2 linked regions of the Companilactobacillus allii genome follow. The protein of the gene in region 1 interacts with the protein of each later gene in a pairwise test. Links are inferred from orthologs where the notes say so. Each region holds a gene or a part of one and is shown on either strand. Other genes may lie near its edges. The genes, in order: pepT and tpiA.

Region 1 (10,125 bases):
GATGAAAGTTTCTTAGATGCTGGTTCAAAGAAAAAAGAGCCTGATACAAGCATCTATGCTGGCAAAGCTTACAATTACACATACAATTTTACTTTGAGTCAACTAGCAAAAACCGCTCCTGAGTGGCAACAAAGATACAGTAGTTCAACTTTAAAAACTATCGAAAAGACAAATAAAGTTCCTGCTGGATCATACTTCGTTATGGGAGATCACAGAACCGTTTCAAAGGATAGTCGTATTATTGGCTTTATCAATAAAAAAGCAGTTGTTGGTGAGGTTAAGTTGCGTTACTGGCCAATCACTAGATGGTCAACATTTTAAAAAATACTCAATTAATTAAGTCTTAATGATATGATGGACTTATCGGAGGTTATTTATTTATGGAGAAACCAAGTATAGCTGAAACAATTATTCAATTTGAACGTGATAAAAATATGAATGATGCTCAATTTGCATTTGAAAGTCACCTTTCAGTCGAGAGAATTCATAACCTAAAATCAGGTGATTATGAACCAACTGCTGATGAGTTAAAAATCATCTTAGAATACCTTAAACTACATCAATAAAATTACACTGATTTGAAATAGTGAGTCTTAGGACTCACTATTTTTTTGTCTCAATTTGTATTTGCAATCATTTTTAACAGATTATAAAGATCTTTCACCAATGTATTTAAGCCATTAAATATTCAGTGATCATGTTAAAAGTGGCCATTAAACATATAATTATCTATTTAAATAATCAATTTGAATCTATTACAAATATCAGTTATTTATTCAAAAATAGCATATAATATTATTATATGTAATATTTGGTAAAATATGTCCTACAATATATTACTCAAATTAATATTATAAGGAGCTTTTATGCTTTTAGGAAAAGTCATTCAAACACAACGTAAGAAATTGAATCTTAGTCAAACCGAATTAGCTGATGGTATTTGTACCCAAGCCATCATAAGTAAAATAGAGAATCAAAATATATCTCCATCAATATCAGTTCTTATTTCCATCTGTCAAAAATTAAACTTAACACTTGATAACGTTTTTTCAGAGTTCTCATCTTTGCCATCCAGTAATCTATTTTTAGACAAATTTCAAGTAATGGATAATGCCATTCAAAACAAAAAAATGGAAATCGTAAAATCAACAATTTCCACAATAAAAGAAGATCCTCTACCCTCTTTGGAAAAAGCACATCTCCATTTTATATCGGCATTAATTGCAAAAGATGAGCAAAATAATGATGAGGCTATCTTTCAATTGAACTATTCTCTAGAACTTCTACAAAACCACAAAACATTTTGGGGAACAATTATATACGCAGAATTAGGCTTGATTTATATGAATAAGAACCAAATCACTAAAACTGATTACTACTATGATTTAGCATTCTCAAATATAGAAAATCTGACTATAAAATCCAGTACCGAGTTTTACTATTATCGATTAATGATCACACAAATGGCTACTCGCTATACAAACAACAAGGACTTTATACGGAGTAATACCTTGATTCAACTTGGCTTACACAAATTCAACGAGTTTTTTACTGGTGAATTCACTGATACGCTCTATTTTCTTGCTGCTAAAAATACTCTTAACACCTTACCAATTGATTACAATCGACTAAGTCACTCCTTGACCACCTCAATAGCCTTTGCTGAATACAATAGTAACCAGGCCTTGCTAAAGGATATAAAGAATTTGATGAGTGAACATAACATCAACGAATTAAAAATCAAACCTTAATTGTCTTGCCAAACTGATTATCGACTCCCAACAGATCATATGGACTCAAATAACGTGTTTTCATAATGATATCCACTATTGTCTCTTTATCCTCTGGTTTGTCTTTAAACAGCCAAAATTTTATTGTATTTAATATTCCTGACACAACAATTTCGTATGCATAATCATTAGGAATTTTATCAACCATCTCATCGTTCCCTTTGGCCAAGTATAATCCCTGATCAACAATTTGATATAAAACGTCTTTCATGCGACTTTCAAGTGTTGTTCCACTACTACTCATCAATACCTTGATCAAATCAAACTCAGATTCAATGTAATCTATAATTGTATTCATCACAGGATATACTTCAACACCATTTTTTATATCCTGATATTTCACAGTTGAATCCAAATTATTATTTAATTGTTCACTAAGCTCGTTTAAAATAAGGTCTTCAAAATGTTTTTCCAAAGCATACTTATCCTCATAATGAGCATAAAAAGTACTACGATTAATTTTCGCTTTAGCAGTAATATCACTAATAGTTAAATGTTCAAAACCTTTATCCTTCATCAAATCGATGAAGGATTTTTTTATATTCTCATCTGTTTTAGTTAATCTTTGCATAATATCCTCACTAATCCAACGTTACGTCGTATATTGTAAAGTGCTGCTATATTCGTGATAATCTATTACATTCTCTAAGCAACACCATGTATGTTTAAATAGATTATACCACATCATCCATTGAAGTGAAACATACTGCAAAGTCCTACAATATAGCAATATAAATTTCAACTATTAAGGTAAATCAACTGTCAAAGAATCTTAAATACCCTATTAACTCCAACAACAACCACTTGTTATCACAAGCTTTATCCGAATTGTTTTCTAATTCAGCAGTACTATAAAGTTGAATCAGTAATATGAATAATATCAAAGATAGATGGTTAATTGTCCAAATACAATGTGTTGTATTAATATGGTGAATCAATAATCAACAATTAATTCATTCTGCTTTACGCAACATTATGTTGTGATAGTAAAGCAATACTTAGAAAGTATACTTTTATGCTTATGCAATGAACTACTAGATTCTTGATTATCAAACTAGCTCATAAAATTGTTAAAAATTTTCTGTCATATGTAAGAATAGCATCACCAAAATAAATACATGATTGATTCCAAATTCACATTTAAATCAAACTCCCCTACTACAATTAATTGGCTATAATAATCTAATATTCAAGTTACTCAAAAAAATGGATCACTGAATTTTCTCACCAAAATTGTAATAGCAATATAAGAATGTTATCTACTATAAATTTGAATGGATTAAACAATTTGACCTTGCTAATAATATCAACATCTTCTTTAGTACTCATTAGAATTTTAAAGCGAAAGTTAAGATGTACATGTATTGCGTAATTCTCATTACTACTCTTCAACGATCAACTTTAAGACAAAAGCAAAATTGAATTGTACTCTTAGAATACGGCTTCGTATAACTTAAATTATGTAACCTCTATGCCACAAAAAAAGAAAAGCCTTAGCTTTTCTCCAAAAAATCATATATGCGTGAATCATGAAAGTAAATATACACTCCTTTAACTCCACGTTTAAGTAATACATTCATCGAATTAAGAATTATCGCTTCTTTTGCATCATAAATATCTACCAAATCATTATTATGACGTTTTTTAAACGCCTCTTGATCTTCGTATGCATCAATATTGATACGTATCTTACCATCCCCGGCGTATTCAATCGATGGCCCCATTATTACACCAACGTAATTCAAGTCAAAACCTTGCACCGTATAAATTGAACCAATTTCATTAATAGTTGAATCCTTTTGTGCCCAAGTTATTTTATCGTAATTATACTGATCCCAAGGAAGATGGAAATTCCCCTCGTTAACGTAATGTTTATTACCATCCAACGTTGAAGGATAATCTGCAGTCGCTACTATCCTAGATCTTTTATAATTATCATTATCGCGACATATCTGCTGATACATTTTTTCCGCATCATTGTAAATCCTAAATTTATAGTTTTTAGTAGATCCGTCGATATATTCTGTATTATTCGAATAAATTGGATTTATTTTTAAGTTCCTAGTCAAATCATTAATCCAATTTATGACTGAATCTGGTGCCAGCATACGCATTTGATTACGTAATGTACTCATCTCGTATTGTAATTCAAAACGTTTTACCAAATTATCAATCACTTCCTGTGACCAATAACTTTTTAATTTCAAAACTTGATTCTCATCATAAACAATAATTACTGTCCTTGCTAATTTTATAATCTCTTCAAGTTGATTATTTTGTTCAAAATTATTATATTTATCCGTTTCACTTAATAACAAATGAGCTTCATCAATAACAACAATATCTGCCGTTTTATTATTCTTATTCATAGTATTAATAAAACTAGTTGGCCGCAAGAATCTATTTTTTCGTAATACAGAAAATTCAGTAGCATTATCTTGATATACTTTCAATAACTCAGGATGATTAACCAAAAAATAATTATCTGATCCATCTTTTTTGGCATTTTGTTCAATTGTCAAAAACAATTGTGTCAATATTACACTTTTGCCGGTTCCTGCATCCCCATTTAATTGAAATAGTCCCTTCACCTGGTTAGCAGAGTTACTTTTACAAAATGCCAATATCTTCTTAAAAACATCTTGCTGCTCATCAGTAAGATGTTTATTTGGTAAAACTGAGTCTAACATAATATCTCCTAACAAAATAAAAAGCCCATACTTGCTCTTAGCAAATACAGGCCTAATTTAGAAACTAAGAATTACTCATCACTTTTTAAAACTCCGCCAACTGCGTAACGGTCTTTTTTCATTTCATTTAAAATAACGTGAACATGTTCTGCAGGTGCACCAGTATCTTTAACGATAGCATCTGTCACATCCTTAACTAATGTCTTAAGTTGATCTTGACTGCGACCTTCAATAAGTTCGATATGTACTAATGGCATAATTTTTCTCCTTATTCATCCGACGATTAAACGTCTAATTTTTACTTCATATTGACTTCAAACCTAAACTTATACAAAATAAAAAGCACCTAAATTATCTCATAATCTAAATGCTTTTTAAACCTACTATTTGTTATATTTACTGATTAAGAAAAGACACGTTTGACCCCAACAATAGTTCCACGTGAAGAATAGATTGAATGTTCTTGAACAGCAAATGGCCATGATTCAATCATTGTATCTGCATTCAACAAAATACCGACATGCCATACGACGCCTGTTGATGGGTCTGCAAAAAAGATCAAGTCTCCCCGTTGACGACTATTGAAATTGACACGAGGAAGTCTATTATCTGCCCAATAATCACGACTATTCCATTCATGTCCTGGTTGTGCATGTTGAATATTTGAAATTGGAGCTGAATCAATACCCGTAGCATACAGTGCTTGAGTAACTAATCCAGAACAATCAACACCATAAGCTGGCATTGAGGCAGCACCAGAAACCCAAGATTTGCCCATATATTTAATCATTGCTTCAATGTGATCAGAGCGAGTACTTGTAATACTTGTTTGAAGAGGAGCTACGTATGAATCAATACCATACCAATCAGCCTCTGAGTAACCCATAGCCTTCCAAGTATCTAAGTTAACGATACCTGTAACAGCTAGTCCATTACGCGATTGAAAATTTCTAACTGATGAAGCAACTGAACTATCATATATTGTGTGTGAATTAGAATAACCAAAATACTTTCTAACTAAATAAGTCTTAATTCCTTCAACACCGTTGTATAAGTCATAACCTACTGAACCACCGGATGGTTGAATTTGAGTATTTTGAATCTGTAGCCAACTATTGGGATTTTGATATGCTGGAGCAATTGTGGCATCATCACTGTCCAACCAATCATTATTAGCAATTTGATAGTATGTCAATCCATTAGAATTATCTGTCTTGTTATACTTCCAAACTGAACTAGGAGCTTGGTTAGGCTGACCATTTCTAATAAAGCCACTATCTACTTGTTTGTAATTAGCTCCCCCATCTTGCTTAACACGAACTACACCAGCATTTGATTCACCGTATTGAATAGTTACATCATTACTATTTGTGTATTCATTGGTAGCAACCCGATAATACTTTGAACCATTTAGATTCAACATACGGTCAGTTATCCAAGGAGTATTAGCCCCTAAAGCACGATTCTTAACTTGAGATCCGTCTTGCGTATATAAATAAGTTACTTTATTAGTTTGAACTACTCCATCAATCTGTGTAACATTTGTCGCATTCGAATCGGCCTGTGTGGAAGCTGAATTACCTTGTGTATCGCTACTTGAAGTTTGAGGTATTTCTGTATTCACAGATGCGTCTTTAGTAGTATCATTTGACGATGCGTTATCATTATTACTTGAATTTTGAATCGTATCTGAATCTTGCACTGTAGATTGTGCCACCTGAGTATTATCGTTCGGTACACCATTAACATTTACGTTTTCAATTTGCTGTGAATCGATTGTATCGGCCTTTACATTTTGTTGAACTGCTAGAAAGGTTGTTAATGCAAAACCACAAATCATTACTAATTTAGCTCTATTCTTCATTTATAAATTTCCCTCTTAATAACTAATTGCTCGTCTTTTTTGTGTATCCCAATTATTGATAAATTGATTAATTCCCATTTGTGTTGTCTGATCAGTCCAACAATCGTTGTAATAAACGTACTTTGAATCATAACCAGTAACAACCAAAGCATGATAAGGAAAACCATGTAGTGTATTCCAAGTCACCACTGGATGACCAATATTGATTTGATACTTGATAGCATCAAACCCCTGACCTGTTAAGTTCTTAGCAGTACCTGTATATTTTTCTACTAAGTTCATAAGAGCTGGTGGGAAAATAGTAATACCTGTTCCATTCCAAGGTTGACCAATATACCCGTAATCCGAATTACTACTTCTTGGCATCTCCCTAGCCATCTGCATCTTGTCAACATTGGCACCTGCATATTGCAACATCATTGTTACAGCCGTAATCTCACAACCATTTGGTAATTCTGGACGCTGAGAAATAAGTGGTACACCTGATATCCAATCAGCATCCTCATATTGACCATCATTAACCACGATGTAATCTTGAGGTACCCAAGTATTACTACCAATCTGATACCATTCTTTATTACCAATTTTGGCGTGATTACTTATTTTCCAACTGCTTCCTGTTTGTAAATTATTGCCAACATAAGTAGCTTTATTGCCGTAACCTTCAAAATCATGAATATCGGATCCATCCTTATAAACAACGGTGGCATTACCAGAAAATGCTTGAACATAAGGTTTATAAGTACCATCATTACCGTTAGCAAATTCATTAGTAGCAACATGATAATAAATAGATCCATCGTTCATAGTTTGGCGTTTATCTGTGTACCAAGATGTATTTGCTGACAAAGCACGATTTTTAACCTGCGTACCATCCTGTTTATATAGATAAGTAATCTGATCATTAGTAGAATAGACACCATCCAAGTTTTCTTTGTATTGTACTTGTTTAGTGGCTTGATTTACTTGTGTATCTTGAGTCTGAACTGATGTATTATTATCAGTCGTTTTATCTACACTAGTTGTATCTATATTAGCTTCCGTAGTAGACGCTGAACTTTGATCATTAGTTGTTGGTTCTTTTGGTGCACTCTGACTAACAGCTACACTTTCTCCTAATGGTTCAACATCATCTGCTTTAACAATATTTGTTGAAAATAGACAACTAGATGTAAATAATGTGGCATAAAGTAGTTTTCTTCTGTATCTCATACTTCCCCCCCCCTAATAAATCAAAAAATAATCCACAAAAAGCGTTGATATTACTGAATTCTATTCAGTAGCATCAACGCTTTTTATTGTGTCGAAAATATCCATAAACAGCAGTAAATACTATTATCTTCATATATACAGTATAAATCAGCTTATTGGACAAATGAAGCACCTTTTACTAAAAATTCTAGTAAATTATTCATTTTTGCCATTATGGCTACTTAGGATGTAAAAAAACACCCTTTGGAATTTATCCAAAAGGTGTCTTCTACTTAAATATAAAACTAATTATTTTTTATTATCTTTATTGATTTTAATGATTTCAAGAATTACATCAACTGCTTTTTCCATAGATTCTTCAGCTACATATTCAAAGCGTCCATGCATATTCTCACCACCAGCAAATAGGTTTGGTGTTGGTAGACCCATAAATGAAATTGTGGAACCATCAGTACCACCACGTACAGGTTCTTCATCGGGTGTTATGCCAAGATTATTCAATGCCTTTTCGGCAACCTTGACAACATCCATATGGTCCTTGATAACATCGATCATATTATAATATTCATCATGCATATCAAGTCTAACGACCCCTTCACCATACTTATCATTCAGTGATTTGGCAATTTTGGTTGCTAAGTTCTTCCTAGCTTCCAATCCATCACGGTCAAAGTCACGTAAGATATAATCCATATATGCACTATCTACAGTACCTTTGATTTCCAATAAATGATTGAATCCTTGACGACCATCAGTCTTTTCAGGAACTTCATCATCAGGTAATGCTGTTTGGAATTCAGTAGCAATGTTAACTGCATTAATCATAATATCTTTGGCGGAACCCGGGTGAACGTCTTTACCAGTAATATAAACCTTTAAACTTGCTGCACTAAATGTTTCATATTCTAGTTGTCCAACAGGTCCACCATCGACAGTATATGCAAAGTCTGCACCAAAATCATCAACGTCAAATTTTAATGAACCAGTTCCGATTTCTTCATCAGGACCCAATCCTATTTTGACTTTTCCATGTTTTGTTTCAGGATGATTAATCAAATATTCCATTGCTGTAATAATCTCTGTAACACCGGACTTATCATCTGAGCCTAATAATGTATCACCACTAGTTGTAATAAGCGTTTGACCACCATAATTTTTTAATGAAGGAAAGACTTTAGGATCAAGGGTATACTTACCCTCTTCATCAAGTTTAATAACACTCTTTCCATCATAATTCTCTACGATTTTGGGTTTAATATCTTCTGAATTAAAGTCAGCAGTATCGACATGAGAAATTAGTCCAAGAACTGGGACATCGTAATTCAAATTTGATGGAAGTTCAGCAGTTAAGTATGAATTAACTGGATTGATTTTCACATCACTCAAACCAATTCCTTTTAATTCATCAGCTAATTTATTCAAAAAGACCGTTTGTCTCTTTGTTGAAGGAATTGTATCTGAATTCTCATCAGAACGAGTATTTTGTTTTACATAACCCAAGAAACGTGGTACTAACTTTTCGTATTTTATTGCCATTTCCACACACTCCCTAAATAAAATTATATGGTTCTGTACTTACTTCTGATTGTACTATATCTATATCCCAATGATTAGCTTTTTTCCAACTATTGAGCAATTCTGCCATTTTCTTAATAAAAATTGCTTCAATATGATGTCCTGGATCAATAACATTTAATCCGCTAGCCATCATATCGTGGGCAGTATGATAATAAACATCTCCAGTAATAAATGTATCAGCACCAACCTCTTTTACTTCAGGGTAAAACTTACCGGCATCTCCACCGATTATAGCGACCTTTTTAACTTGTTGACCAAACTGTGATTTAACATATCTTAAATTAGGTAGATTATAAGTGTCACGAACTTTTTTAGCAAAATCTAATAAGTCCATTGGCTCAGCTAATTCACCAACTCTTCCAATCGAGTACTCATCATCTGGATCAAGATAACTGATATTTTCCAATTTCAGTTCTTCTATTAGCCAATCATTCATTCCACCATGTGCCTTATCCATATTAGTATGAGAAGCATTAACAGAAATATCGTGTTTTAACAAATCACTATACATTTTATTTTGAGCCGATGATAAATCCAAATTTTTTGCGGCTCTAAACATAATGGGATGATGTGCCAAGATCAAATCGACTTTTTTATCGATAGCTTCTTGAACGACCTCTGGTCTGACATCCAAAGTGGTCATTACTCGATTAACTTCACGAGTCCTATCACCAATTTGAAATCCAGTTGGATCTCCATCCATTTTAATTGATAATGGAGCATATTCTTCAACCTGATCAATAACATCTTGAACTTTAACCATTATAAAATCTCCTCAACATATTTAATATATTGTTTCATTCTATTTATCTTGGTCTCATCAATTTTTTTTGCATTATGCATATTATCAACGGCCTTACGGTATCCATTCAATTTTCGTTGCCATTTATTTATAAAGGCATCGGATTTTTTTGTCATTAGAATTGGACCCATTAAATATTGTGCCTCAGTTAATCCTGCAACTGAAGCTTTTTTACGTGCCTTAATAATT
Region 2 (10,118 bases), 460 kb from region 1 along the record:
GTTCGTGGAACTGATAAAGTCAAAAGCCAAATGGGATTAGCCTTAATGGCAATGAATATGGGAAAACTAGCCAAAAGAATGGCTTTTTCTTTAAAAAACAAAAGGACCAGAACAGGAAATCTTCGGATTTCCAAGTTCTGGTCTTATTTTTTATGGAGTTTTGTCACAAGCTCTTTATTTATCAAAGCCGTTCATAGAGGCCTATGATATGTTCGAATAGTAATAATATATTGGGGAAAAAGTCATTTGAAAATTGATTATAGTCATCCAAAGGGTAGTCATCTTTGCATGTTATAGGAAGATTTGAAATATAGTTAATTGAGCTTTCTTTATTACCAGTGATACTAATAACTTTAATATCCTCGTCCTGTGCCATTTTGACCTTATCTAAAACTTGTTTTGTTTCGCCAGATTTAGAGATTACGATCAGTAATCCAATGTTATTTAAATTGTTTTCAAATACTCCAATGGAATCACCACCGGTAGATATTAAACATTTTTTACCTAGAATCAATAGCTTTTTATAAAAATATTCGGCCACTGTTGAAGAGAACCCAGTAGCATATATATAGATAAATTTTTCCTCTTGTTCAGAAATTAATTTGGCAAATTTTTTAAATGAAACTTCAGTAGTGTCCACCACTATACTATTGATGTCAGTAGATGGTTGTTTTATAGGTGTGTCTTTCATAATATATTCCGCAATTCGATAGTGCATTTCAACAAATCCGGAATATCCCAATTTTTGTGCTAATCTCATCACAGTTGAGGTAGAAGTGTAGTTTGCTTTGGCGACTCCACGGACGCCTAAGTCCAGCACAGTGTTATTATTATCTAGTAAGAATTGTAGAACTTGTCTTTCATTTGAAGAAAGTTTATCGCTATTCTTAAACTTAGAGATGTTCATAAGACTGCCTCCAATAAAATTTTAGATAAAAAAATGCGCCACGTGGGAATCGAACCCACATCCCAGGAACCGGAATCCTATGTGCGATCCATTACACTAGCGGCGCAATTACGCTTACAATTCTATCGCAAGTGTATAGTAAATGTAAATTGCAAAAAAAAATTCACAAAGATAGATGTTTTTAGGTGATATTACTTGAAATAATCACAGGACCAGTTATAATAATCAGTGTGCTTAGGAGATTAATGGTTCGACTGAGCTATTATTTTTTGAGTATATGGGTCGTAAACAGACATACAGGGACGACACATGTCCCATGGAGTATATCAAATGACTAATAATGAAGATTTAGAATTGCTTGATTTAATTGCCCCAGACTTCATTAAAACTGTGGAAAAGCGATTTATGATTCTTCAGAACATACTATTAATGGAACCTGTGGGACGCAGAACTCTTGCTGATGATTTGAACGTTACAGAACGAAGCCTTCGAACAGAGACTGATTTACTTAGGAAACAAGGTTTGATTATTTCCTCTAAGTCAGGGATGTCTCTTACTAGAAATGGTAGACATGTAACAGATCATCTGGGAAAAATGCTAGCTGATTACCAAGGAGTTGCTCTTTTAGAGAAACAACTTAGTCAGAAGTTAGGAATCTCTCGTTGTATAGTTTTACCGGGTAATTCCGATAAGCAAGCACGTGTGATTGATTCATTTGGTAGACGATTGAGTCAATTACTTGGATCAATTCTTCCAACTGGTGAAGCGTTAATATCGGTAACCGGTGGAAGAACGATGGCAAGAGTTGCAAGAAACTTTTCACCAGACTTATCCAAGAATAGAAAATTAATTTTCCTACCTGCTAGAGGTGGAGTGGGAGAATCGGTTGAAATTCAAGCGAATAATGTCTGCGCTGAAATGGCGGATAGAACTAAGGGTCAGTACCGGGCTATGTATCTTCCAGAAGATATTAGTGAAGAAAGTTTTGAATCTCTTCAAAAAGAGACTTCAATTAAGTCGGTACTTGATTTAATATATAGGAGTGATGTTGTTGTTCACAGCATCGGTTCAGCAAGTATCATGGCTGATCGTAGAAACTTGTCACGAGAAGAAAAGATGGACATCGTAGAAAAAGGTGCTGTTTCTGAAGCTTTTGGAGATTTCTTCGATCAAAGTGGTAGACTTGTATATAAGGTACCTAGGATTGGACTTCATGTCCGGGACCTTGATAGAATTAAGTATGTGATTGCGGTTGCTGGTGGGTCAAATAAGGCCAACGCAATTCAATCATATATGAAAAACGCACCTGCTCATACAGTACTCATTACTGATGAAGGTGCCTCAAAACTGATTTTAAGGGCTAACCCTTAAAAATATATTTTTTAATTTCCTGAAGGAGGAATTTTTGTATGACTACAAAAGTTGGTATTAATGGATTTGGACGTATCGGTCGTTTGGCATTCCGTCGCATTGCTGATCTTCAAGCACAAGGCAAGACTGAATTGGAAGTTGTTGCAATCAACGATTTGACATCACCTGCTATGCTTGCACATTTATTGAAGTATGATACAGCTCATGGTAACTTCAAGGCTGACAAGATCAGTGCTACAGAAAACTCAATCGTCGTTGACGGTAAGACTATTCCTGTATATGCTGAAATGAACGCTGCAGACCTTAAATGGGTTGGCAACGACGGTGTTGACATCGTTCTTGAATGTACTGGATTCTACACATCAACAGAAAAAGCACAAGCTCATATCGATGCTGGTGCAAAACGTGTATTGATCTCAGCTCCATCAGGTGACATGCCTACAGTTGTTTATGGTGTTAACGACGATGTTCTTACAAATGACGTTAAGATCGCTTCAGCTGGTTCATGTACAACAAACTGTCTTGCACCATTAGCTAATGCCGTAAACAAAGAATTCGGTATCAAAGCTGGTACAATGACAACAGTTCACGCATACACAGCTACACAAAAACTTCAAGATGGTCCAGAACGTAAAGGTAATGTTCGTGCTGCACGTGCTGCTGCTGCTAACATCATCCCTCATTCAACTGGTGCTGCTAAGGCTCTTGGCCTTGTTGTCCCAGAACTTAAGGGTAAACTTGATGGACATGCACAACGTGTACCAGTTATCACAGGTTCACTTACAGAATTAGTTGCTACTTTCAACAAAGAAGTTACAGTTGACGAAGTAAATGCTGCCGTTAAGAAATATACTGACAATAACCCTTCATTCGGTTACAACGATGACGAAATCGTATCATCAGACATTATCGGAACATCATTTGGTTCAGTATTTGACCCAACACAAACACAAGTTGTTGGTTCAGGTGCCGGCCAAGTTGTAAAGACTGTTGCTTGGTATGACAACGAATCAGGATTTACTGCACAAATGGTTCGTACACTTGAAAAATTTGCTACATTAAACTAATTCATTAGTTTAACTAGTAACTAATTTAAGATAAAACCTAATTTAGTATGATTTAAATTGGCGGAGGGAGGAAACTCCTTCCGCTTTTTTTTAAGGAAAATATTGGAGGATTTATTTACAATGACTAAACTTATTGTTTCTGACGTTGACGTAAAAGGCAAAAAAGTCTTAATGCGTGTAGATTTCAACGTTCCTATTAAAGATGGCGTTGTCGGCGATACAAACCGTATCGTTGGTGCTATCCCAACAATCAAATATGTATCAGAAAATGGCGGAAAGGTTATCTTGCTATCTCACTTGGGTAGAATTAAGAGTGATGCAGACAAGTTAGCTTTATCATTGAAGCCAGTTGCTGCTAAACTTCAAGAGTTAAGTGGTATGTCTGTTAAGTTCGTACCAACTAACGAAGGTAAAGAACTTGAAGATGCTATCAACGAATTAAAAGATGGCGAAATTCTTCTTATGGAAAACACTCGTTTCCAAGATATCGACAACGACTTTGGTAAACGTGAAAGTAAGAATGATCCAAAACTTGGTGAATACTGGGCATCACTTGGTGACGTATTTATCAACGATGCTTTTGGTACAGCTCACAGAAGCCATGCCTCAAACGTTGGTATCTCAACAGCTATGAAAGCTGCTGGCAAACCAGTTGCTGCTGGATATTTGATGGAAAAAGAAATCAAATTCTTAGGTAACGCTGTTGATAATCCTGTACACCCATTTGTTACAATTCTTGGTGGTGCAAAGGTTTCAGATAAGATCGGTGTTATTGAACATCTAATTCCAAAATCAGATCACATTATTATCGGTGGTGGTATGGCATATACATTCTTGGCCGCTCAAGGTCACAAGATTGGTAAGTCACTATTCGAAGCAGATAAAGTTGAACTAGCTAAGGACCTCCTTCAAAAAGCTGGCGACAAGATTGTACTTCCTGTAGATCACATTATTGCTAAAGAATTCTCAAACGATGCTGAAGCAACAACTACTGATGGTGTTGATATTCCTGATGACGAAATGGCTCTTGATATCGGACCTAAGACAGTTAAGTTATTCCAAGACACTCTAAAAGGTGCCAAGACTGTTGTATGGAATGGACCAATGGGTGCATTCGAAATGAGCAAGTTTGCTGAAGGTACACTAGAAGTTGGACGTGCTATGGGTAACTTATCAGATGCTATTACTATTGTTGGTGGTGGTGATTCAACTGCTGCTGCTAAGAGCCTTGGTATTGCTGATAAATTAACACACATCTCAACTGGTGGTGGTGCCTCACTAGAATATCTAGAAGGTAAAGTATTACCAGGAATTGACTCAATTTCTGACAAATAATTTAAGGAGAGTTTAAATTTATGCGTACACCTATTATTGCGGGTAACTGGAAGATGAACAAAAATCCTAAAGAAACCCAAGAATTTTTAGACGGTATCAAAGGTAAATTACCAGAATCAGGCGTAGAAACTATTATTGGTGCCCCAGCCATTGATCTTACAACACTTGTTGCAGGAGCAGAAGGTACACCATTAAAGACTGCTGCTGAAAACTCATACTTTGAAGAATCTGGTGCATTTACTGGTGAAACTTCACCTAAGGCTCTTGATGAAATGGGCATTGATTATGTAATCATTGGTCACTCAGAAAGACGTCAATACTTCGGTGAAACTGACGAAGATATCAATAAGAAAGCACATGCTATCTTAAAAAACAACATGCTACCTATCATCTGCTGTGGTGAAACACTAGAACAACGTGAAGCCGGAAAAGCTGAATCATGGGTAACAGGTCAAATCGAAGCAGCCGTTAAGGGTGTTTCAGCTTCTGACTTAGCAAAATCAGTTATCGCTTACGAACCAATCTGGGCCATCGGTACTGGTAAAACAGCTACTTCAGATCAAGCACAAGAAATGGTTCACGTAATCCGTGAAAAGATTGCTAGCTTATACGATGCTGACACTGCTGATAAAGTACGTATTCTTTACGGTGGTTCAGTTAAACCTGCTAACGTTAAAGAATTAATGTCTAAAGAAGATATTGATGGTGGACTTGTTGGTGGAGCATCAATGGAGCCAGAATCATTTATCGCTTTAGCTAATTTCAATAAATAATAACTTTGTGTTATATATTTATTTTAATAGTTAAAAAGGTTAAAATTAACTTGTAATAAAATCATAAAGGAGATTTTTAAAATATGTCTGTAATTACTGATATTTTAGGTCGTGAAGTTCTTGATTCACGTGGTAACCCAACTGTTGAAGTTGAACTATATACTGAATTAGGCGGCTTTGGCCGTGGAATTGTTCCATCAGGTGCTTCAACTGGTGAACACGAAGCTGTTGAATTGCGTGATGGCGACAAGTCACGTTTTGGTGGCAAGGGTGTTCTTAAAGCAGTTGCTAACGTTAACGACAAGATTGCTAAAAAGATTGTTGGTATGGACGTTACTGATCAAAGAGGAATCGACCAAGCAATGATCGACCTTGATGGTACAGAAAACAAAGGTAACCTTGGTGCCAATGCTATCTTAGGTGTATCACTAGCTGCTGCACGTGCTGCTGCTGATGAATTAGGTCTTCCATTGTACGAATACCTTGGTGGTCCTAATGCTCACGTACTTCCAACACCAATGATGAACGTTATCAATGGTGGTAAGCATGCTGATAACAACGTTGACTTCCAAGAATTCATGATTGTACCTGTTGGTGCAAAGTCAGTTCATGAAGCCGTACGTATGGGTTCAGAAACTTTCCAAGCACTTAAATCAATTCTTAAAGATCGTGGTTTGAATACTGCTGTTGGTGATGAAGGTGGATTTGCTCCTGACCTTGAAAACAACGAAGCACCATTCAAGATCTTGGTTGAAGCTATTGAAAAAGCTGGTTACAAGCCTGGCGACGATGTTGCTATTGGTTTTGACTGTGCCTCATCAGAATTCTACAACACAGAAACTGGTAAGTACGATCTTAAGGGTGAAGGCGAAAATGGTGCCAGCTTAACAACTGACGAATTTATCGACTTGCTTGACGGAATCGTTGAAAAGTACCCAGTTATTACAATCGAAGACCCACTTGACGAAAACAACTGGGAAGATTGGCAAAAAGTTACAAAGGCTCTTGGTAAGAAAGTACAACTTGTTGGTGATGACTTGTTCGTTACAAATACAGACTACTTGAAGAAGGGTATTGATATGGGAGTATCAAACTCAATCCTTATCAAGCTTAACCAAATCGGTACACTTACAGAAACATTTGAAGCTATCGAAATGGCTAAAGAAGCTGGATTCACTGCTGTTGTTTCTCACCGTTCAGGTGAAACAGAAGATACAACAATTGCTGATCTTGTTGTTGCTACAAATGCTGGTCAAATTAAGACTGGTTCAATGAGCCGTACAGATCGTATTGCTAAGTATAACCAATTGATGAGAATCGAAGATCAACTTGGCGAACAAGCAGAATACAAGGGTATTCACAGTTTCTACAACTTAAACAAGTAATTCATATTTTAAATTGAGACAATCCTTTAGGGTTGTCTTTTTTTATTTCAAATTGTATAAAATGATATTTCATAATTTGAATTATAATATCTTGTACATCAGTTATAATATATTTAATTTAAATTATTAATAATAATTTACTCTATTTTGATCGCACAGGAGAAATCACTATGAGATTACAAGTAAATAAAAGAATTATTTTATATGTAAATTTGATTATATTTAGTTTCTTTGCAATCGTAACTGGTTTGTCCACGATAGATAGCAAGGCAGCAAGTGCTACTGATGATGACTATGATGCCGCGATAAGTAGTGCTCCACAAGGGTTGGATTTAGAAGATATCTTTGTTCCGGGAACTTTCAAGGATAATGTTTCGACTGTTATTGAGGTTAATAATTCTCAAGTTACAGATACAGATGCAGTTAGATTGACGTATGCCAAGAATCAATTGGGTGCAATCTGGTCCACTGATAGTAACTATTTTGATTTGAATAAGGACCAAACAATGTCCATGTGGATGTATTTTGGTGGGACCAAGAATCCCGGTGATGGAATGGCTTTTGTTCTACAAAATGATGACAATGGAACGGGTGCCATATCAACATTTACTTCTAAGAATATTATCGGTCAGACCACAAAAACTCCGGCTGGTGGTGAAACATTGGGAGTTTGGGCAGCTGATCAGGATGGTAGTTTGAAGGATACTGAGAAATTTGCGACGACTGCCATTCAAAATAGTTGGGCACTTGAATTTGATACTTATATTAATGATAGTGATAATTATGCAGCAGCTGGTAGTGCAAGTGCTTTTGATGTTCAGATTTCTGATGCAGGACAACATATTGCGGCCAATTATCCTGGTGATGCAGCCAGTTACTATACCGCTACTAAGAATTATGATTTTACCGGGTTAATAAAGAAATATATTAACTATATGAACCATGGTGGCCTGATCCCTAATGTAGATTTGGCTAATGGGACATGGCATCATCTGACGATGAACTGGGATTCAACGACTAAGGTGATGACTTATAACTTTGATGACATCAATCCGGATGGATCGGATAATCCTGATGCCTTGATGAATAGCTTTACAATTGATACTGATGTATTCGCTTCTACTAATGGACAAGTTCGCTGGGGGTTTACTGGTGCAACAGGTAGTAAGTATGAGAATAACTTAGTTATATTTGAGTCAATTCCAGACTTAGTTAATGCCACGGTAACGCCGTCAATTTATGATGTGACACAAGATAGAGAAATTGCTGATGGTGATTCAATTATTTCCAAGGATGAACTAGAGGTTTCGTACAATCTTGATTACGAAAATGGTAGAAGAGATTGGAAAGATATCGTAGCCAAGATCAAGTTGCCTGGTATTGCGCCTGATCCAGATGATACTAGTAATGATATTGAGAATATAATCTATGATGATACGGCAACTATCACTTATGCTGATGGAGCGTCTGAGACGTTCTCGATTGAAGGGATGACTGAAAATGAAGTCCAATATACGCTAGCGGAGACTCTTTCAGACACAAATCAGAGTGCAACTATTGAATTCACTGGTAATGCAATTGCAGTTAATCGTGATACTGAGATAGGTGAGGAGACATCTACTTTTTCATCTACTAACTTTATTACCCATGTGAATACGCCAAGTTTCACGATTCAATCGGATAAAAGTATTACGATTGCACTTTTGAGTGGTTCAAAACAAACCGTCCAATCAGGAGAAGATGCTAATCTGACGGGTGTTATTTTATACGCCGGTGGAGATGCAGACATTACTAACTCTAGATTTACGGTTAATACAGAATTAAATGGTGAAGTTTTGGATACGGTACAGATGGACGATAATGAAGAAACCGGGATTTTTAAGATCAATATTCCAGCAGGGATATTAAAACCAGGTGACAACGATCTGGATATTTATATAACGGATGAAGTCGGGACAAAGTCCAATGTTGTATCGGCAACTATCACTGTGGCTGGGTATTTGAGCTTTAAAGATGTGTCAGACAGTGTATCGTTTAATCCAATTCATTATATTGGAGAAGCTGGAGTTATCGGTAGAAATGATGATTGGAGCTTGTCAGTCAACGATGCCAGGAATGCTGGATCACAATGGAAAGTTATTGCATCGTCAACTACTATGACTAATGGGTCAGATACTTTACAAGGTGGATTGATATATACTGATGGAAACTCGGTTACTTCGATAGTTAACAATCCAGTTATGATTGCTAGTTATACGGATCAAAATGACGGCGATGAAGTGACTGATATTATAGGCAATTGGAATGATGATGAAGGGATTCTTTTAAGGACTAGTAGTAGTGAGAAGGGCGGAACATATACTGGAACGATAAAATGGGAATTATATGACAGTATTTAATGCTTGCTGACTGTCTTTTTCAATAAGGGTTTGGTAAAGTGAAGGTATTAATACTTCACTAGTATTGGAGGAGAAGAAATGTCTTTGAAAGTTGCTTTTATTGGATTCGGTAAATCAGCCAATCGCTATCATTTACCATATTTAAATATACGAAATAACTTTGAAATAAAGATGGTATATACGAGAAAGGGTCCTAATGAAGATTTAGCTAAGCCATATCGAGAAAAGGGAACTAAGTTCACAACTAATATCGATGATATTTTGCAAAATAGTGAAATTGACTTAGTAGTTATTTGTACACCAGCAAGTACACATTATGAGCTTGCCAAACAGGTAATTAATGCAGGTAAGTCAGTCATTGTGGAGAAGCCATTTGTTGATACGGTTGATCATGCTAAGGAATTATTACAGCTTGGTAAAGAAAAACATGTGTTAGTAATGCCATACCAAAATCGTCGTTTCGATGGTGATTTCTTGGTTACTAAACAAGTTGTTGATCAAGGATTTCTTGGTGATATTGTCGAGGTCGAGTCTCACATTGACTATTATCGACCAGGTAGTGTGACTGGAAAAGGGACTAAAGAACAAGGATCATTTTATGGATTAGGGATTCATTTGATGGACCGTTTGGTAGCTTTGTTTGGCCGGCCAAATACTGTTGCTTATGACATTCGGAATACTGATGTTGTTGATGCTGTGGACAATTATTTTGATGTAGATTTACATTATGGCAATCAAATGAAGGCCAAGATTAAGGTCGGATATGATATTGCCAGTGAATACCCAAGATTCATTGTTCATGGGACTAATGGTTCATTTATAAAATACGGAGCTGATCAACAAGAAAATGACCTAAAAGCAGGTATCATGCCTGGAACTCC

The links.
Region 2: the proteins of pepT (region 1) and tpiA interact in binary tests that used the Escherichia coli proteins (3 or more experiments, as listed by UniProt). The link is inferred for Companilactobacillus allii from one-to-one orthologs.

The regions. Positions count from the first base shown.
Region 1 is NZ_CP019323.1:1,942,901-1,953,025, reverse strand. What follows is about bases 6,969-9,773. They hold pepT (peptidase T), read right to left. Parts: upstream 9,093-9,773; coding sequence 7,845-9,092; downstream 6,969-7,844. Other genes in these bases: BTM29_RS09615 (Nif3-like dinuclear metal center hexameric protein), read right to left, coding at 9,106-9,773; BTM29_RS09625 (C39 family peptidase), read right to left, coding at 6,969-7,556. Also shown: lepB (signal peptidase I), read left to right, coding at 1-321; BTM29_RS09655 (LBP_cg2779 family protein), read left to right, coding at 381-566; BTM29_RS09650 (helix-turn-helix domain-containing protein), read left to right, coding at 867-1,751; BTM29_RS09645 (TetR/AcrR family transcriptional regulator), read right to left, coding at 1,741-2,361; BTM29_RS09640 (DUF2075 domain-containing protein), read right to left, coding at 3,284-4,480; BTM29_RS09635 (2-hydroxymuconate tautomerase), read right to left, coding at 4,552-4,737; BTM29_RS09630 (C40 family peptidase), read right to left, coding at 4,884-6,344; more of BTM29_RS09625, read right to left, coding at 6,360-6,968; more of BTM29_RS09615, read right to left, coding at 9,774-9,897; BTM29_RS09610 (tRNA (adenine(22)-N(1))-methyltransferase), read right to left, coding at 9,897-10,125. UniProt on the Escherichia coli protein: Cleaves the N-terminal amino acid of tripeptides.
Region 2 is NZ_CP019323.1:1,481,252-1,491,369, forward strand. Bases 3,779-6,576 are described here. They hold tpiA (triose-phosphate isomerase), read left to right. Parts: upstream 3,779-4,700; coding sequence 4,701-5,453; downstream 5,454-6,576. Other genes in these bases: BTM29_RS07190 (phosphoglycerate kinase), read left to right, coding at 3,779-4,680; eno (phosphopyruvate hydratase), read left to right, coding at 5,537-6,576. Outside these bases: BTM29_RS07165 (IS1182 family transposase), read left to right, coding at 1-207; BTM29_RS07170 (MurR/RpiR family transcriptional regulator), read right to left, coding at 182-907; BTM29_RS07180 (sugar-binding transcriptional regulator), read left to right, coding at 1,238-2,278; gap (type I glyceraldehyde-3-phosphate dehydrogenase), read left to right, coding at 2,317-3,345; more of BTM29_RS07190, read left to right, coding at 3,466-3,778; more of eno, read left to right, coding at 6,577-6,838; BTM29_RS07205 (lectin-like domain-containing protein), read left to right, coding at 7,009-9,237; BTM29_RS07210 (oxidoreductase), read left to right, coding at 9,316-10,118. UniProt on the Escherichia coli protein: Involved in the gluconeogenesis. Catalyzes stereospecifically the conversion of dihydroxyacetone phosphate (DHAP) to D-glyceraldehyde-3-phosphate (G3P).